2 regions of the Enterococcus eurekensis genome follow, and region 2 is predicted to be linked to the other one. Evidence: predicted binding sites of a transcription regulator. Region 2 holds the regulator's gene; the other holds the start of a gene.

Region 1 (4,559 bases), on a different contig from region 2:
TAATATGTTATAATAAGAGAGTCAGGGAGTGCGATGCTCCCTCACTCTTAAATATAGAAAAGAGGAAAGTAAAATGAAATTAATTAATGAATTACTCGGCATTGAATATCCAATTTTCCAAGGAGCGATGGCACAGATTTCAACCTCACAATTAGCAGGAGCTGTTTCAGAAGCTGGTGGTTTAGGTATTATTGCTTCAGGTGGCATGACCGCAGATCAATTAAGAGAAGAAATCAAAAAGACAAGAGAAATCACAAGTAAACCATTTGCAGTTAACGTGATGTTAATGATGGAAAATTGTGACGAAATTGTTGATGTTATTTTAGAATCTAATGTGAAGATAATCACAACAGGGGCAGGAACACCAAAGAAATACATGCCTAAATTAAAAGAAGCTGGCGTGATTGTAATCCCGGTTGTTCCAAGTGCAAAATTAGCAAAAAAAATGGAAGAGTTAGGCGTGGATGCCGTTGTGGCAGAAGGAATGGAAGCTGGTGGTCACATTGGTCAAGTTGCAACCATGCCGTTAGTTGCCGCAGTGACTAAAGCTGTATCGATTCCAGTTGTCGCTGCAGGTGGCTTTTCAGATGGTCGCAGTTTAGCAGCAGCTTTTGCGATGGGAGCAGCAGGAATTCAAATGGGAACCGTCTATCTTGCATCTGAAGAGTGTCCGATTCCAGCAAGCTTTAAAGAAAAAGTACTTGAATCCATTGAAACATCAACCGTAGTTACAGGTCGACGCAATGGTGCACCTGTCAGAACAATTCGTAATGCGATGACTGTCCATTATTTAGAATTAGAAAATCAAGATGTGCCTCGTGAAGAACTAGAAAAATTAACTATGGGCTCACTAGCCAAAGCGGTTGTCGAAGGCGATGTTGAAAATGGTTCGTTAATGGCGGGTCAAATCTTAGGCAATATTCACTCGATCCGACCAGTCGCACAAATTCATCAAGAAATCATAGAAGAATACCGCCAAATTAAATTACCGGTATTATAAACCAAACGATCAATAAAAATAAGTCCCTCCTCAATCACGCGATAAACGGTAGATTGAGGAGGGACTTATTTTTATAGTAGCCTCCTATTGAGTTAAACGCTCCAAAGCAATAACCTCTTATTGAAACGGTATTTTTAAAGCTGATACTCGGAGATAAGCTTGTTTCCGATAAAAATAAAAGAGCTATTTTTTCGAAAACCTTCTTATCTCTCGTATCACCTACTTTAAAAATAACCTCTTATCTCAAACGGTATAAAAAAATCAGGGATTCGGTCATAAGCCAAAATATTTTCAAAAGTAAAAATCACTTTTGAAATATTCTGTTCTTATGCATCGTCCCTGAACACTTTTTATTATAACCTCTTATCAAACGGTATTGTTGGAGCAACTGTTCGGAGTTAACGCAACCTATGGATAAAATTAAAAACCGATTTTTTCATAGGTTTTGTTAACTCTCACAGCTGACCGCTCCAAAGCAATAACCTCTTATTTCACTATTCTTAATTTTCCGGTGTTTGGGTTAATGACAAAGCCGCGGACTTCGACGTCTTTGGAGATTAATGGATGGTTGATAACAGCATCGACTGTTTTAGCAACGGATTCTTCAACGTTATCAAAGCCTTCCAACCAGCGGGCGGTATCGAAGCTATCCGAATTAAACGTTTCAAAGGCTTCTTTTGAAATCCCACGGTCTTTCATTTTTTCAAGTAAAGGAGAATTATCAACATGGCTCATTCCGCAATCATCATGTCCAATGACCATGACTTGTTTAATATCAAAGGCATAAATCGATACGACTAAACTACGAATCGTTGATCCAACTGGACTCGTAATCATGCCACCTGCATTTTTAATGGTCTTGGCATCGCCATTTTTAATGCCTAGCGCTGCAGGTAATAGTTCAGTTAAACGACTATCCATACAGGTTAAAATCGCTAATTTCTTATTTGGATTGCTATCGGTTTGATAGGGTAAGTACTCCTTGTTTTCTACAAAAGCTTCGTTGTACGATAAAATATCTTGAAAAACTTGTTTCATTTCCTCGTCTCCTTTAAATTAGCGTAGCGTGATAAAATTTTTCTTCTCCACGCTTCTAAATATTATAATAAAAAAGATGAGTAAAAGTAAAATGATTGAGACTCCACCAAGTAAGGTTTTCGTTGGAATGTCCGGTTGTAGAATACCTGCCAGAAAAGCACCGGAGACAGCCACAATCCAAATTAATAAATCAAGTGCAGGTGATTTCCAAGAGGTTTTCTTTTGTAAGAGTTGCGATAAGGAAGCACCAAGTGAATGAAGGACACCGGAAAAAAAGGTTCGGCCAACGATTTTATCTCCAACTTCGATTTGAATCGCATTTTGTAATCCCATGGCAATTGTTAAAGGTAGGTGCGTCCATTCTCCGGGGAAAGTAAAATGCAGCATGATATAGCTACTTAAAATCAAAAGGGTTTCGACTGATAAGATACTGATTAATTTATAATTAGGAAAATGACTTTTAAGTTGATCACCCAAAAAGGCGCCAAAAACAAAGCCTGAGATAATTAGTAAATAAGGGAAGGCTTGTTTAAAATGCCCATCGGCTAAATAAAAGGCGAAACGGGTTGAATTGCCGCTCATAAAAGATAAAAACATGCCGCCGATGCTAAATAAACCTAAAATATCAATGAAGCCAGACAGGCCACTGAGAAATAAAGCGAGAATTATTTTTCGTCTGTAATAAGGTTCGGTTGCTTTCAATAGTGATTGGTTCCTTTCGAATTTAAGTAGTAATAATCAGAAATTTAATAAAAAATTTATGCGTATCTAGTATAGCTTTTAATAGCGAAAAAGCCCACATTCTTAGTGAGAATCATTCTCACTTATCAGAAAATAGTGAAAATGTCAATGTTGAAAAATACAATATATGGTGGTAATATTCATTTAGTGATACTATATATTGTGTTTCATGAATTTTAAGGGGTGTTTTCAATGATAACAAATAAAATTGAGAATTTAAATACAATCATTCCTGGATTCCCAGGGATTTATCCGATTACAGCTGAGATGCAGCAACATTTTTCCGGTATTTCGCGTTTAATTATGCTTGATCGTTATGCCGCGAAAGACCCAACAGGAGAAACACTTGTTATTGGTGACTTAGTCGTTTTAACGACAAAACCCGATCCACAGTATCCGGCACGTGGGTTAGGAAATGTTATCGCTATTCAAGATGATATCTTGGAAATTGAAGTAGAAGAAGAATTCCGTAGTGCTTTGTCAGGCGAAGAAGCAAGTACGGGTCGTGTTTTTCGCCCAATAACTGAAATCGAAAAACCATTAGAACTTTATTACGAGCAAATTGCCAAACGTGTCGCGCATGGAATTGCCAAAGAAGAGCAATCACCTAAAAAATATGCAGCAGCTTTTGATGCTTTCTATGAACAATTAGTCAGTCAAAATCTCATTCCAGCAGGACGTGTTTTATATGGTGCAGGTACGGATTCACAGGTGACGTACTTCAACTGCTATGTCATGCCTTTCATTCATGATTCTCGCGATGGTTTAGCCAACCACCGTAAGGAAGTTATGGAAATTATGAGTCGTGGGGGCGGCGTTGGAACGAATGGGTCAACGTTACGTCCACGTTCGGCGATTGTCCGTGGGGTGAGTGGTAAATCTTCCGGTTCTGTTTCTTGGTTGAATGATTTAGCAAACTTGACCCATTTAGTCGAACAAGGCGGAAGCCGTCGTGGCGCTCAAATGATTATGATGGCTGATTGGCACCCAGATATTTTTGAATTTATTTTAGCGAAAATGCAAAATCCAACCATCTTACGTCACCTAATTCAAACGACATCAAATGCAACGATTCGCCGTTTAGCTGAAGAAAAATTACAGTTTACCCCACTTAATCCAAGTGAGAAAGCAGCATTAGAACACTTATTGCAATCAGATTTTGCTAAAGATGAAGCAAATCAAACATTTATCGCAGAGGCAAAAATGAAACTACAAGAAGGCGGGACTTATAGCGTCACAAATAGTGAATTCCTATCGGGCGCCAATATTTCGGTTTGTCTAACGAAAAATTTCATGGATGCGGTTGAGGCAGATACTACATATGCATTACGTTTTCCAGCAATTGAACAATATGATGAAACTCAAATGACTGATTATGACCAAAATTGGGCTGAAATCGGTGATGTGCGCGAGTGGGAAGCAACCGGTCGTAAGGTGAAGAGGTATCAAGAAATTAAAGCGCGTGAATTATGGGATTTAATTACTTTTTGTGCGACCTATTCAGCAGAACCAGGTATTTTCTTTATCGATAACGCCAACGAAATGACCAATGCCACGGCTTATGGTCAAAAAGTTGTCGCAACTAACCCTTGTGGCGAACAACCGTTAACGCCTTATGCAGTCTGCAACTTAGCGGCAGTCAACTTGGCGCACATGGTCAATAAAGAAACGAAATCAGTGGACTTTGAAAAGCTCGCGCATGCGGTCGAAACGAGCGTCCGTTTCCAGGATAACGTGATTGACGCCACACCTTATTTCTTTGATAAAAATGAAAAACAAG
Region 2 (16,303 bases):
ATGAGGCCGGAGCATCGGTTTATTCAGCGAGTGATGTTGCACGACAAGAGTTTCCCAATCTTCAAGTTGAAGAACGAAGCGCTATTAGCATTGGGCGTCGACTCCAAGACCCATTAGCTGAACTTGTAAAAATTGAACCTAAAGCGGTTGGCGTAGGGCAATACCAACATGATGTTTCGCAAAAAAGATTGAATGAACAATTGGACTTTGTAATCGAAACAGTTGTTAACCAAGTGGGGGTTGATTTAAATACAGCCAGTCCACAGTTACTCGTCCATGTAGCTGGCTTAAATAAAACGACAGCTCAAAATATTTTTAATTATCGTGAAGAAAACGGCGCCTTTAACCAACGGAACCAATTAAAGAAAGTTCCTCGATTAGGACCAAAAGCTTATGAACAAGCAGTAGGTTTTTTACGTATCCCAGATGGAAAAAATATTTTAGATAATACAGGTATTCATCCAGAAAGTTATTCAATTGCTAAAGAAATTTTATCATTAGCTAATGTCGAACTTAAAACGCTAGGTACGAAAGAAGCGAGCCAAAAATTAAAGGCACTTGTTCCAGCAAATGTCGCTGAAAAGTTAGCAGTCGGACAAGAAACGGTCACAGATATTTTACATGCATTGGCTGATCCAGGCCGCGACATGCGTGATTCGATGCCAGCACCATTGTTACGTCAAGATGTCTTATCAATGGAAGATTTAAAAGTTGGTATGGAATTAAAAGGAACAATTCGTAATGTCATTGATTTTGGAGCGTTCGTTGATATTGGGGTGAAACAAGACGGTTTAGTCCATCTATCAAAACTTAGTCAAAAGTTTGTTAAACATCCTAAAGATGTCGTTGCTGTAGGTGACATTGTCAATGTCTGGGTTGAAGGAGTCGACATCGCTAAAGGACGTATTAGTTTAACGATGGTTGAGCCAAAATCTGAAAAAAAGGGTAAAGCTTAAGAGAATATTTTTTTTAAGTAAAAGAATTGCTATTTTCAAGAACATGTAAGATAATTGTTAACGTTCGTAGAAAAGACGATTGTGAAATGAAACCCTTGAGAAATGAGGAAATCAAAATAATGTTTAATAATGAAAATACAATATACCATTTTATTGGAATTAAAGGCTCTGGTATGAGTTCACTGGCTCTTGTCTTACATGAAAAAGGCTTTAAAGTTCAAGGATCCGACGTTGAAGAGTACTTTTTTACTCAACGTGATTTAGAAAAAGCAGGAATTCCATTATTTGTTTTTAATAAAGAAAATATTACAGCCGGATTAACCGTGATTGCAGGTAATGCCTTTCCAGATACGCACCCTGAAATTGTACGTGCGAAAGAATTAGGTTTAGAAGTTATTCGCTATCACAAGTTTTTAGGTGACTTGATTCAAAACTATACAAGTATAGGTGTGACAGGTTCACATGGGAAAACAAGTACAACTGGTTTGTTGGCGCATGTGTTGTCAGGAATCAAACCGACAAGTTTCTTGATTGGTGATGGTACGGGTCATGGCGATGAATTAGCTGAATTCTTTGCTTTTGAAGCTTGTGAGTACCGTCGTCATTTCTTAGCTTATTCACCAAATTATGTAATTATGACGAACATCGACTTTGATCATCCAGATTATTATGAAAGCATTCAAGATGTTTTCTCGGCTTTCCAATCAATGGCTGAAAATGTCAATAAAGGGATTATTGCTTTTGGAGACGATCCTTATTTACGCCAATTAAAAGTCGATGTACCTGTTTATTACTATGGTGTCGAAGAAAATGATGATTTTAGAGCAACTAATATTGAACGTTCAACACAAGGTTCTTCTTTTGATGTATCATTTAAAGGTGAACAAATCGGACGTTTCTTAGTGCCTTCTTTTGGCCAACACAACATTAACAATGCGTTGAGCGTGATAGCGGTTTGTTATTTAGAAGGGTTAGCAATGGAAGCTGTCGCAGCTGAAATGTTAACTTTCAAAGGGGTTAAACGCCGCTTTAGTGAAAAAATCGTGGCTGATATGACAATTGTCGATGATTACGCACATCATCCAGCTGAAATCCGTGCAACAATTGATGGCGCTCGTCAAAAATATCCTGACAAAGAAATTATTGCGGTTTTCCAACCACATACGTTTACAAGAACGATTGCTTTAATGGATGAATTTGCGGAAGCTCTTGATTTAGCCGATAAAGTTTATTTATGTGATATTTTTGGTTCGGCACGTGAATCACAAGGTTCTGTCCGAATTGAAGATCTAGGTGAAAAAATTCAAAAAGGCGGACAAGTAATCAAAGAAGACAATGTTTCGCCATTACTTGATCACGGGGATGCGGTTATGATTTTCATGGGCGCAGGCGATGTTCAAAAATTTGAACGTGCTTATGAAACGTTATTAAGTAACACCACTCGCAATCGCTTATAATTTAAAAGAAAGCAACCTTTTGAAGTGACCATGCTTCTAGAGGTTGTTTTTTTATATAATATGCTAGTAAATTTAATCGTAAAAACATGAATCTTTTATGAATATTAACGTTTCATACTTGCACTTTTGGCTACCTTTGATAAAATAATAGATATTATAAACCTTGGGGGTTACTATTTTGAATATTGGGAAACCACGTAAAATAGGAAAAACAATTGAAGAAATCGAAGAAGGCGATTCGTTATCTTTAACAGAAGTAATTGAGGATCAACAAATTTTGCTTTATTTAGGACTAACAAATGATGCTAATCCGTTATATATTCAGCATGATTATGCTACTCAAACGGAATTTGAACAACCAATCGTGCCATCGATTATGTTGACTGGAATTATTACAAGTGCCGTTTCGAAGCACTTGCCAGGACCGGGTTCACATGTTGTTAATTTATCGGTAAATTTTGTCGAACCTGTTTATCATTATGAAACAATCACTTTTACTTTTGAAGTGATTAAAGTCGATAAAATGAAAGAGGTCGTAACGATTTCTGTTGAAGCGATGAATGCTTCCGATCATCGTGTACTCGATGCGGTTGTTTTAGTACAACCACCAAGTCATCAATCTAAGGAGGAGATATAATTGAATAATACAGCAATTGAAACAAAAGGCTTGAATCAATTTTATTCAAAAGTCTATGGAATTTTTAGTTTAGGTTTAGCAATTACGGCAATAACAGCGTACTTGGCAATGGGATTTTTCTTTGAACAAACGGTTAGTATTATTTCTGGATTTCCATTTGGTCTAACTGGTTTATGGATAGTTCAAATTATTTTAGTTTTACTGTTAAGTGCAAAAGCACAGAAAAATCCATCGTTAACAGTTGCGGGCTTTATCGTTTACTCGCTACTTATGGGTTTTATCTTGGCAGTTACTTTAGCGGCTTACTCGATGGCTGATGTAGCGAAAGCTTTTGGAGTTGCTAGTATTACTTTTGTTGGGATGTCTATTTTTGGTGTTATGACTAAAAAAGATTTGACCGGTATGGGTCGTGCAGCGATTGGATTGTTATGGGGTGTTATCGTTGCGACGCTTATTAATTTATTTTTAGGTAGTGCAGCAATTGATTACTTCTTATCTTATGTTACGGTAATTATTTTCGTTGGTTTAATTGCCTATGATAATCAAAGAATTCGTCACATGTATCAAGCAACAATTGGTCAAGACAATACAGGAATTGCAGCTTTTATGGCACTACAATTGTACTTAGACTTTATTAACTTATTCTTGTCATTATTAAGAATTTTTTCAAGAGACTAAAAGATAACATAAACTAGTGTGGGACTCAATTGTAGAGTGTCACACTAGTTTTTTTATATCGATTTTAAAAACTAGCGAATTAATCGCATTCCTTGGATATCTTTGTTAAAATGATTAAGGACGAAAAAAGAAGGAGCGTAACTCAATGAAAAATAAATTACTTTTAATCGATGGCAACAGTGTGGCTTTTCGTGCATTCTATGCTTTACATAATTCATTGGATCGATTCAAAAATAACAATGGTTTACATACAAATGCGATTTATGCTTTTCATACAATGTTTGATAACATGATGGCTAGAGAAAATCCCACCCACGTTTTAGTTGCTTTTGATGCAGGGAGAACGACATTTAGACATGAATGGTACGATGAATATAAAGGTGGCCGCTCAAAGACCCCTAGTGAATTTAAAGAACAAATGCCTTATATTCGCGAGTTGATTAATGCTTTAGGTGTGGAGCATTATGAACTAGATAACTATGAAGCAGACGATATCATCGGAACGTTAGCGAAGCAAGTTGATAAAGAGAAATTTGACGTGGTTGTTTTAACTGGTGATAGAGATTTAACGCAGTTAGTAACAGATGATGTAACGGTTAATATTACATTAAAAGGCGTTAGCGAAGTTGAAGTTTGTACGCCAGAGTTTATTGCTGAAAAATATCAAGGGTTATCACCATTACAAATTATTGACTTAAAAGGTTTGGCTGGTGATGCGTCAGATAATATTCCGGGTGTCACAAAAGTCGGTGAAAAAACAGCGATTAAGTTATTGAATGAGTTTGGTTCGATTGAGGGAATTTATGAACATATCGATTCATTGAAGAAGAGCAAAATGAAAGAAAACTTGATTAATGATAAAGAGCAAGCTTTCTTATCAAAGAAATTAGCAACAATTCATACGGACTCACCAATTACGGTCCAAGTGGAAGATTTAAAATATGAAGGGAAAGATATAGATAAGTTAATTCCTTTTTATAAAGAGATGAATTTCAATACATTCTTAGAAAAATTAAACATTGTCGAAGAAGTCTCAGAGTTAGAAGCAATTGATTTCGAAGTTGTTACTCAAACAACAGACGAAATGTTCCAAGATGAATCAGCTCTATACGTGGAAATGCTAAGTGAAAATTACCATGTAGGTGAGATTGTTGGTCTTGTCTGGGGAACCAAAGAGAAAGTCTATGTTTCAAAAGACCTAGCTATTTTAGAACAAACCCCGTTTAAGAATTGGCTAGAAGATGCTTCGAAGAAAAAGCATGTTTATGACGCTAAACGAACCATTGTTGCGTTGTCTAAGGAAGGCGTTCAATTAAAAGGCTGTACCTTTGATATTCTATTAGCAGCTTATTTATTAAATACGAATGATCAAAGCAATGATATTTCTGCAGTAGCGCACCATTATGGCTATGATGCGATTCATTCAGATACAATGATTTATGGCAAGGGCGCAAAAATCGCTGTACCCGAGGATGATGTTTTATTTGAGCATCTTGCACGTAAAGTGGTTGCCATCGAATGGTTAAGCACACAATTAGTAACGGAATTAAAAGAAAAAGAGCAAGTCTCTTTATTCTATGAAATTGAATTACCATTATCCGAAGTACTAGCTGAAATGGAAATTTTAGGGATTACGGTTGATGGACATCGTTTAGAACAAATGAAAGGTGAATTTGCGGAACGTTTAAATGCGATTGAGCAAAAAATTTATGAACTTGCTGGCGAGAAATTTAATTTGAATTCACCGAAGCAATTAGGTGTGATTTTATTTGAAAAAATGGGCTTACCTGTTATTAAGAAAACCAAAACGGGTTATTCAACAGCGGTCGATGTTTTGGAACAACTACGTGAGCAAGCACCAATTGTTGATGATATTTTAGTTTATCGTCAAATTGCCAAAATTCAATCGACTTATGTTGAAGGTCTGCTAAAAATGATTCAAGCTGATGGGCGCGTGCATACGCGTTATGTCCAAACATTAACACAAACAGGACGCTTAAGCTCGGTGGATCCAAACTTGCAAAATATTCCAATTCGTTTAGAAGAAGGACGAAAAATACGTGAAGCTTTCATCCCCAAAAAAGAAGATTGGCTAATTTATTCATCGGATTATTCGCAAATTGAATTACGCGTACTCGCTCATATTTCAAACGATGAACACTTGAAACAAGCCTTTGTTGAAGGTCAAGACATTCATACAAGTACAGCAATGCGTGTCTTTGGAATTGATGATGCAAAACAAGTTACTCCCAATATGCGTCGTGATGCAAAAGCGGTGAACTTTGGAATTGTTTATGGTATTTCAGACTATGGCTTGTCGCAAAACTTAGGTATTACTCGAAAAGAAGCGCAACAATATATCGACACCTATTTTAAACGTTACCCAGGTGTTAAAGAATATATGGAGTCAGTTGTCAGAGAAGCAAAAGACACAGGATATGTCGAAACATTATTTCAGCGTCGCCGCTATTTACCAGATATTAATTCAAGAAACTTTAATTTACGTTCTTTTGCTGAACGAACAGCAATTAACTCACCAATTCAAGGGAGCGCCGCAGATATTTTAAAGATTGCGATGATTCATTTAGCGAAACGCTTAAAAGAAGAAAAATTAGAAGCAAACATGCTGTTACAAGTACATGATGAGTTGGTATTTGAAGTGCCAGCAACGGAGCTAGAAAAGTTAGATCAACTAGTTAAAGAATCGATGGAAACAGCGGTATCTTTACATGTTCCTTTAACCACGGATAGTAGTTGGGGAAAAACATGGTATGAAGCAAAATAAGGGAGGTTTCTAACGTGCCAGAATTACCAGAAGTAGAAACCGTTAGAAAAGGTCTACAACAATTAGTTTTAGGAAAGACGATTGCCAAAGTCGAAGTGTTTTGGCCGAGAATCATTGAGATGCCAGAAGTCCCAATTTTTCAAGAATATCTTATCGGACAAACAATTGAAGCGATGAGTCGTCGTGGAAAATTTTTGATTTTTAAATTAAGTCAGTTTGACTTGGTTTCTCATTTACGGATGGAGGGCAAGTATGAATTTTTTACCCGAAATCAAGAAGTCATGATTACGAAACATACACACGTGATTTTTCATTTTACCGATGGCAGTCAATTGCAGTACCGTGACGTTCGCAAGTTTGGTCGGATGGCATTAGTCGGTAAAGACCAAAGTTCGGAGTACAAAGGAATTAAGCAACTAGGTCCAGAACCACTGTCGACTGATTTTAAGTTGGACGCTTTTGAGAAAGCTCTATCGTTAAAGACGATGGCTATCAAACCCTTGTTGTTAAATCAAAAAATTGTCGTTGGTTTAGGGAATATTTATGTAGACGAAGCCCTTTGGTTCGCTAAAATTCATCCAGAGCGTCCAGCGAACAGTTTGACAAAAGAGGAAATTGGTTTGCTTTATGAAGGGACAATCAAGGTACTAGGTAATGCCGTTGAAGCGGGCGGAACCACGATTCGCTCGTATGTCAATGCATTAGGTGAGATTGGAGAGTTTCAAGTGTCGTTAGTTGTTTATGATCAAACAGGCAAATCTTGTCCACGTTGTCAAACACCCATTGAAAAAATAAAAGTGGCGCAACGCGGTACGCATTTCTGTCCAACTTGTCAAAAGAAAGTCGGTGGGTAAGTGATGGGATTTGTATTAGGTTTAACAGGTGGAATCGCAACCGGTAAAAGTACAGTCGTAAAAACCTTTCGTGAATATGGTTTTCCAATCGTTGATGGTGATGAAGTTGCCCGTGAAATTGTGGAAATAGGGCAGCCAGCACTGACAGCGATCGAAGCAGAGTTTGGCGAGGAGGTTCTCTTGGAAAATGGGGAATTGGATCGTAAAAAACTAGGACAGATTATTTTTTCCCATCCAGAGAAACGTCAAGTTTTAGATCAATTATTGGATCCTTTTTTACGTAAGGCCATTTTGGCGAAAATAATCGCTAGTAAGCAAAAATCTCGTCTAGTCGTTGTTGATATCCCTTTATTATTTGAAGCAGGTTATACGGATAATATAGATGAAATTGCGACGGTTTACGTTCCAGAAGACATTCAATTACAACGCTTAATGCAACGCGATGATTTATCGGAAGTAGAAGCGAAAAAACGAATTGCTAGTCAATGGCCAATTGAAGAGAAAAAAGAGAAAAGTCAAATTATCTTTGATAATCAAGGATCAATAGCTGAAACCAAAGCACAAGTGGTTGCATGGTTAAAAGCACAACAATATATTTAAGTCAGAAAGAGGCAGCGAATTTTCGTTTTGCCTCTTTTTATTTTCAATAAACCGAGAAATCATTGAAATGTCAAAAAACGCACCTTGTTTTTTCATAAAAGTAAAAAAACCTTGAAAAATGTATAAGGAATTGAGGTTTATCCGCAAGTAAATCGAAAAACCATGTTATAATATAGCTACTTAGAGTGTTCATATTGAATGCTTTTTTCAAATAAAAGAAAATGAGGTGGGAATATGCAATGCCCGAAATGTCATCATAACAGTTCAAAAGTAATTGATAGCCGACAAGCGGATGATGGACGTGCGATCCGCCGTCGTCGTGAGTGTGAAAGTTGTGGGTTCCGTTTTACCACTTTTGAAAGAATAGAAGAAACCCCTTTACTTGTAATTAAAAAAAATGGCACGAGAGAAGAATTTAATCGGGATAAAGTTTTACGTGGTCTAGTGCGTTCCGCAGAAAAACGTCCCGTTACGATGGGACAAATGGAAAATATCGTTGATAAAGTTGAAAGAAAAATTCGCGAATCAGGCGAAAATGAGATTCCAACCAATTTGATTGGTGAATATGTGATGGAATATTTAGTTGATTTAGACGAAATTGCTTATATTCGTTTTGCGAGTGTTTATCGTCAATTTAAGGATATGTCAGTGTTCTTAAAAGAGCTACAAGATATCGTTGAAAAACCAAAAGAGAAAGAATAACAGGAGGTGAGGGATTCAATGAGAAGTGCTTGGGATGAAGTCACACCGAATGCGATTTATCAAGTGTTTAAATCCCTCCCCTTATCTAAAGAAGGCAATGATGGTCTGATTTATTTGTATCAGCCAATCATCGGACCGACAGCATTAGCCCTTTATTTTCAATTAATTGGCGATGAAGGGGATCAAAAAGAATTAGAGTTTATTCATTTGGATTGTTTAAACGCGCTAAACATCGGTTTACCTGATTTTTTAGTTGCTCGAAAAAGGCTGGAAGGTATGGGGCTTTTAAGTGTTTTTCAAAAAGAAGACGCGGAGTTTGGTAAGATGTTTATCTATCAATTAGAAGAACCGCTAGCGCCACAAGCGTTTATGAAAGACGTCACTTATAGTTTTTTATTAAATCAAGCAGTCGGGGATCGTAAGTTCCAACAATTGACGAGTCGTTTTCAACCAAAGCGAATTGAACGAGGAGACTATCAAGAAATTACGGCTAACTTCACTGAGGTTTATGGCCAATTGAATATGGAGTCATTTGCCCTTGCATCAGAGAAACTAGATAATATTTCTGAGAGTTATCAGTCGGAACCGACAAAAAGAATTTGCACCAATCAATCCTTGATTGACTGGGAATATTTAATCGCCTTGGCTAAAAAGAAATACATTATTGAGCAAAACTTTACCCCAGAATTCAAAGAGCAATTAAGTATATATGCGAGTCTCTATGGTTATAAGGAATTAGAATTGGTCGAATTACTCGCTGATGTTGTGGCAATTGATACGGGAGAAGTTGAGCTAAAAGCTCTTCAAAGATTAATTTTAGAGCGGAATAAACGCCAATTTAAACCACAAGTACAACCGAATGTAGGGGAAAATGAGCAACGTTATAATTTATTACGTCAAACAGGTTACTCTGAACGGGATATTGAGCTAATCAAAACGAGTGAAAAAACAGCACCTTTTGATTTTCTAGAATCGATTAAAACGGAGAAGAAAAGTTATGTAACGGATAATGAGACTTGGTTGCTACGCTCGCTTGTTGAACGCAGTCCGTTACCAAACTCGGTTATTAATATTTTAATTCATTACGTGTTAGTGATTCAAAACAATAGTACGCTACAAGGGAACTTTGTCAATGCAATTGCCACTAACTGGTCGGAAAAAGGTTTTAAAGCACCGGAAACGGCCATTAAGTATGTGCGTGAATATGTAAAAGAAGCGAAAGAAAAACAAGAAGAAAAAGAGAAAAGACGCAATACGCGACCGAATAACTATTCAAGGAATAATGTTCGGGTGGAAAAACTGCCGGATTGGGCTAAAGAGACGAAAAAAGCCACAAAAGAGCCCGCTGCTGAAGACCCAAACATTCAAGCAGAGCTTAATAAACGTCTACAAGCTTATTTGAAAAGAAAGGAAGGTGAAAGTTGATGGATAACATTGGAAGCCAGTTGTCAAAAATTTTGGATCAAAAGAATTATCGTCTTCGTTATCAAGAAATGATGCAAGAAGTGCTAAATGATCCAGAAGTCAAAGCCTTTCTAGAAAAACATAATGATTATTTAACACCGCAAGATATCGAAAAAAGTTACGCTAAGTTATATGAATTTGTCCAAGAAAAACGAAAATTTAATGAGCAATCAGAAAAGATGATTGCTCCGGGATATGAGCCTCAACTGACATTGAACTTTCATTCGATTGATGTAACGTATGTGCCGACGCAAGGTTTGCTAGCGTATAAACATCGCGAAGAGGTTCGTAATCGCATTCGTTCCATCAATATGCCTAAAGACATCCAAGAAGCCAATTTTAAGAATTACGAACAAACAACGGAACGTGCACAAGCAATTTTTGCAGCTTATGATTTTGTTGAAAATTATACCAATCAACCGAAGGATTTTCACAAAGGGCTATACTTAGTTGGGAGTTTTGGTATTGGTAAAACCTATTTACTTGGAGCGATTGCGCGCGAATTAGCTGAAGCGGGCTATTCCACTACGCTTCTACATTTTCCAACTTTTGCAGTTGATATGAAGCAAGCAATCGGAAAAGATTTGGTTGGTGAAAAATTAAATGCAATTAAACAAGCACCAATTCTGATGCTTGATGATATCGGGGCTGATGCGATGAGCAGCTGGATTCGTGATGAAGTTTTTGGCGTTATCTTACAGCACCGCATGCAAGAACAGTTACCAACTTTCTTTAGCTCTAATTTTACAATGTTGGAGTTAGAGCAACATCTGTCTGTTACCCAACGAGGCGATGAAGAGCCGCTAAAAGCCAAACGAATAATGGAACGAATTCGCTATTTAACAAAGGAAATTAGTATGTCGGGAAATAATCGAAGAAACTAATCTTAGGAGGAATTTCTATGAAAAAAATAACAGCACCAGCTGTCTTGTTACTTAGTATGTTTATTTTAGGCGCATGTGGATCAAATGAAGGTGGAAGCTCATCAAGTTCAAAGGTCAATGAGACAACAACAGTAGAGTCTTCAGAAACATCGGAAATGTCAACAACGGAGGCGGGAGAAATGGTATTTACAGCAACAGTTGTCAGTGTCACGGATTTAGAATCAAGCACTCCAGCGATTCAAATTTTACTTGAAGATCCCGTTGCAGTCGAAGATTCAGAGGAGTCGATTGGGTCATTTCAAAATGGTGTTGCATTAAATGTGGATCCGGCAACGCTTGAAATGCCTGTAGAAGAAATCAAAGTCGGCAGCCAGTTAAAGGTTACCTTAGGAGAACCTGCTGTTATGACAATGTCAATTCCACCACAAATACCTGGAAATTCCATCATTTCCATCGAATTAATGAAATAACTTTACTCGAATGCTCTGACTAGCCAGAAATAAATTCGCTGTCAGAGCTTCTTTAGTATTTTGGAGGTTAAAAGTAGTGAATGAACAAGTATTATCTTTACGTTTGAAGAAAGTCGGAGAAAAAGTACCTCAGGGTGCACGCTTAGCAGACATTGGTTCGGATCATGCTTATTTGCCGACTTTTTTAACTATAAACGGAAAAATTTCATATGCAGTTGCAGGTGAAGTAGTTAAAGGTCCTTATGAGTCAGCTAAAAAACAAGTAGCTAAAAACTTATTGTCAGAAAAAATTATTGTCCGTTTAGCCAATGGTTTAGCGGCAATTCATGATGAAGATCAAGTGGATGCCATTACGATTGCGGGCATGGGTGGTACGTTGATTCGTCAAATTTTAGAGAATGGTATAAAACAAGGTCAATTAAAGAAAAATGAAACACTGATTTTACAGCCAAATATTGGTGAACGAACGCTCAGAGAATGGCTGATGTTAAATGGATATGGAATTGTTGATGAAGAAATTTTAGAAGAAAATGATAAAATTTATGAGATTATTGTTGCAAAACCGGTGGGGAATGTGCATTATACTGAACAGGAATTACTGTTTGGGCCATTCTTGTTGCAAGAAAAAAATGAGACGTTTATCAAAAAATGGCAACGTGAAGTTAAAAGTAAAGAGCGCGTTTTGGGTGATTTGATGAAAGCACATGTCGTTCCCCGATCAAAAGTTGCTGAAGTGAAAGAACAACTTAGCTGGATTCAGGAGGTTTTGGTTTAATGGTTTATGGACTGGATTTTATTCGTCGTTTTGAAGCTTTTTGTCCATTATGGTTAGCCGAAGAAGGGGATCCCGTTGGTTTGCATATTGGATCGCTAGATCGAGAAATCAAAAAAATTATGATGACTTTAGATGTGCGACCAGAAGTCGTTAAAGAAGCAATTGAGAAGCAAGTTGACTTAATTATTGCTAAACATCCGCCAATTTTTCGACCAATCCAACGCCTTGTCCCAGATACACCGCAAAATGCGATGTATTTGGATTTAGTTAAACATGATATTAGTGTTTATGCCGCACATACAAATATGGATATCATTGAAGGCGGACTGAATGATTGGTTTTGTGAAGTGCTCGGTGTTGAAGTCGATAACTATTTATCCAAAACTCATGAAGTACCAATGAAAAAATTAGTTGTTTATGTTCCAATTGAACAAGCAGAACAAATGCGTCAGAGATTGGGGCAAAGCGGTGCGGGCAATATCGGCAATTATCACCATGCTAGTTATTCATTGAAAGGTGAAGGACGTTTTACGCCCAATGAGCAGGCAAACCCAACAATTGGACAAATTAACCAAGCTGAAGTTGTTGAAGAAGAACGAATTGAAGTTATTTATCCGCAAACACTTGAAACAAAGGTACTGGCAGCGATGTATCAAGTACATCCTTATGAAGAACCTGCTTTTGATATTTTACAATTGGATAATCCACCAAAAACGTATGGTCTTGGTCGAATTGGTAACTTAGAAAAACCACTGACCTTAGAAGATTTCATTACACATGTGAAGGAGACTTTTGATTTAGCAGATGTGCGTTTAATTGAATCCGATGATTCAAAAAAAATGGTTCAGCGGGTAGCAATTTGTGGTGGATCGGGTGAAAAATTCTACCCAGACGCGATTCGTCAAAAGGCTGACGTTTATTTAACCGGGGATGTTTACTATCATACCGCACATGATATTCAAGCAACTGGATTGACCGTCATTGATCCAGGACACCACATTGAGAAGTTGTGCGTGCCGAAATTTGCAGAACAAATGAATACTTGGAAACAAGAAGAGAATTGGGAAGTAGAAATTATTGCTTCTGAAACAAACACAAATCCATTTCAAACAAGATAAGGAGTCTTACAATGTCTAAATATGAAAATTTATTACCACGTTTTTTACGCTATGTTCAAATTGAAACACAATCAGATCCAACTAGTACAACAACACCTTCGACGCAATCGCAAGTTGATTTTGCCTTGATTTTAAAAGCTGAATTAGAAGAATTAGGCATGTCCGATGTTCTTTATAATGAGTCGAATGGTTTCGTGATGGCAACTTTACCATCAAATACGACAAAAAAAGTTCGTTCAATGGGATTTATTGCACACTTAGATACGGCTGATTTCAATGCGGTAAACGTTAGTCCACAAATTATTGAAAATTATGATGGCGAGTCAACCATTGCATTAGATGAAGGAGGAAAATATACGTTAAACGTAAAAGACTTTCCAAACTTAAAAAATTACAAAGGCCAAACATTAATCACAACAGATGGTTCGACTTTACTTGGTGCCGATGATAAATCAGGAATTGCTGAAATTATGACAGCAATGGAAATTTTGATTAAAAATCCTGAAATCGAACATGGTGAAATCAAAGTAGCTTTCGGACCGGATGAAGAAATTGGAGTCGGAGCGAATAAATTTGATGTTGAGCAATTTGGTGTTGATTTTGCTTACACAATGGATGGCGGTCCGGTTGGTGAGTTACAGTATGAAACGTTTAATGCTGCCCAAGCTGACATTACTATTCATGGTAAAAATGTTCATCCAGGTACAGCGAAAAATACCTTGATTAATGCTTTAACTTTAGCGATTGAATTTAATAATGCTCTACCAGTTGATGAAGTGCCAGAAAAAACGGAAGGTTCAGAAGGATTCTTCCACTTAACCAATTTAACTGGAAATTCAGAAGAAGCAACTTTTTCAATTATTATCCGTGACCATGATCGTGAAAGATTCCTAGCAAGAAAAGCCCTTGTGTTGGATATTCAAGAGAAAATGAATCGTCGTTTTGATGAAACACAGCGTGTAGTGGTTGATATGAACGATAATTACTACAACATGAAAGAAGTTATCGAAAAAGATATGAGCATTGTTGAATTGGCAAAAAATGCCATGCTCGAATTAGGGATTAAACCATTAATTGAACCGGTTCGTGGCGGAACAGATGGCTCTAAAATTTCATTTATGGGAATACCAACACCAAATATTTTTGCTGGTGGTGAAAACATGCATGGTCGTTTTGAATTTGTTGCACTTGAATCAATGGAAAAAGCATGCGATGTGATTGTTAAAATTGCTGAATTAAACACGAAGTAAGGCCCATTTATCAAATGTTTTGTAATGAAGAAGGGGGACTTGTATTTGTCCAAGTCTCCCTTTAAAAGTTAAATGAAAGCAGAGGCAATCAAAATGTCCGAATTGAAACAAAGGATAACAATGAAAGCAATCATCAAACCGACCATTTTCTTTCTTTTAATTGGTTATTTTGTCAAATATTTATGGTCTTCTTTTGATGCGATTTTTCTTGAGTTGCTTGAAACGAGTATTTGGTTGGTCTTGATTGTTATTTTTTTAGGAATTATTTATCAACTCGTTGAAGGAAAGATGGTTCAAACAATTATCAAGGTAACTGAAAAGCCTTTTCGAAGCTGGGAAGGTATGATGGCCTCTTGTTACGCAGCTTTTTATCGAGTAGTGACTTTTGGGGCAGGGACTTGGCTAGCAGAAATTAATTTCTATCATCGAAAAAAACTGACCATCTCTGAGGGAGTAGGTGTTGCTGTTTTTCGTTTCATGCTATTTAAGACAGCTGCTTGTGTTTTGGCTATTTTCTTTTTAATTACTGAATGGTACCTGTTCTCAACTGAAATAGTTTTGGTAGTTATTATTTGTATTTTCATTAATTTATTGATTAATGGCATTATTTTGTTAGCTGCATTAAGCATGCCACTACAAATTTTATTTGTTATCTTATGTGACCGATGGATAAAAAAAGTGAAGTGGCGAGCTAAAGTCGATCAAGTCAACTTACAAATTAATGCGCTACGACAAATGACGAGTGATTTGATGCGTAAAAAAAAGCTGTTGTTTGAAATGATATTTTGGGGAATCGTCAAAGCATTGATTTGGTTTATTATTCCTTATATCTGTTTAAAAGCAGATCATCCTGAATTTAACTTGTTTATTTCTTTAGCACTTATTAGTTTCGTGACAGTTATTTCAGGCGTGATACCGACACCAGGTGGCGTGGGATCATTTGAGATTAGTTATATGATCTTTTTTAGTCCCTATGTTGGAAAAGTCGATGCGGCTTCATCACTGTTGCTTTACCGTTTTGCGACATTTATTTTACCTTTTATAATTGGTGGGGCGTACACTTTTATCTCCAGAAAAAAAACTGAAAAAGATTGAGACAGGGAAAGAGCCGAAGGTTGGTTTTTTATCCCTGTTTTTTTTATAAATAAATCAAGTTTGACAGCTGTTATTTTACCTTTAAAGAATTTTAAACATTTCAACTTTGAATAAGTGAAATATTTGACCAAAACTGACCAAGGTTTTATAATAATAGTTGAGGTTAAAATCTCAAGATGGGAGGAACAAGCAATGAATATTGAAAAAATGACGTCCACTTTACAAAGTGCCATTGCAGAAGCACAACAAGTCGCTATGACGCGACACCATCAGGAAATCGATATTGTTCACCTATGGAAAATATTTATGCAACCCAATCAATTTGCTCGAAATTTCTATCATGACTTAGGCTTAAATGTCGAAGCTTTTGAAAACGAAATTGATAAAGAACTCGATCGTAAAGCGACCGTTTCGGGTAGCAATGTTCAATATGGACAGTCGATGAGTAGTAATTTATTCCAGTTATTAAATGAAGCCGAACATTTCAAAGAGCAATTTGAAGATGAGTACTTAGCAACTGAAATTGTTATCCTAGCGTTAATGAAATTAAAAAATTACCCATTAACCGTTTATTTAAC

The links. The regulator NrdR, encoded in region 2, represses ribonucleotide reductase genes. The targets are predictions, from matches to a motif close to ACACNATATATNGTGT.
Region 1: the regulator NrdR is predicted to act here: its motif matches at 2,930-2,945, upstream of ACFO3L_RS09720 (vitamin B12-dependent ribonucleotide reductase).

What each region holds. Positions count from the first base shown of each region.
Region 1 is NZ_JBHSGT010000060.1:28,564-33,122, reverse strand. It holds gene ACFO3L_RS09735 (DUF561 domain-containing protein) at 74-1,000, shown strand; gene ACFO3L_RS09730 (beta-class carbonic anhydrase) at 1,487-2,038, opposite strand; gene ACFO3L_RS09725 (YoaK family protein) at 2,057-2,740, opposite strand; gene ACFO3L_RS09720 (vitamin B12-dependent ribonucleotide reductase) at 2,972-4,559, shown strand, end outside.
Region 2 is NZ_JBHSGT010000017.1:31,679-47,981, forward strand. It holds gene ACFO3L_RS02605 (Tex family protein) at 1-956, shown strand, start outside; gene murC (UDP-N-acetylmuramate--L-alanine ligase) at 1,076-2,413, shown strand; gene ACFO3L_RS02615 (MaoC/PaaZ C-terminal domain-containing protein) at 2,592-3,050, shown strand; gene ACFO3L_RS02620 (Bax inhibitor-1/YccA family protein) at 3,051-3,728, shown strand; gene polA (DNA polymerase I) at 3,874-6,513, shown strand; gene mutM (DNA-formamidopyrimidine glycosylase) at 6,528-7,367, shown strand; gene coaE (dephospho-CoA kinase) at 7,371-7,967, shown strand; gene nrdR (transcriptional regulator NrdR) at 8,202-8,669, shown strand; gene ACFO3L_RS02645 (replication initiation and membrane attachment family protein) at 8,688-10,094, shown strand; gene dnaI (primosomal protein DnaI) at 10,094-11,017, shown strand; gene ACFO3L_RS02655 (hypothetical protein) at 11,035-11,487, shown strand; gene ACFO3L_RS02660 (tRNA (adenine(22)-N(1))-methyltransferase) at 11,564-12,262, shown strand; gene ACFO3L_RS02665 (Nif3-like dinuclear metal center hexameric protein) at 12,262-13,380, shown strand; gene pepT (peptidase T) at 13,392-14,630, shown strand; gene ACFO3L_RS02675 (lysylphosphatidylglycerol synthase transmembrane domain-containing protein) at 14,724-15,725, shown strand; gene clpB (ATP-dependent chaperone ClpB) at 15,918-16,303, shown strand, end outside.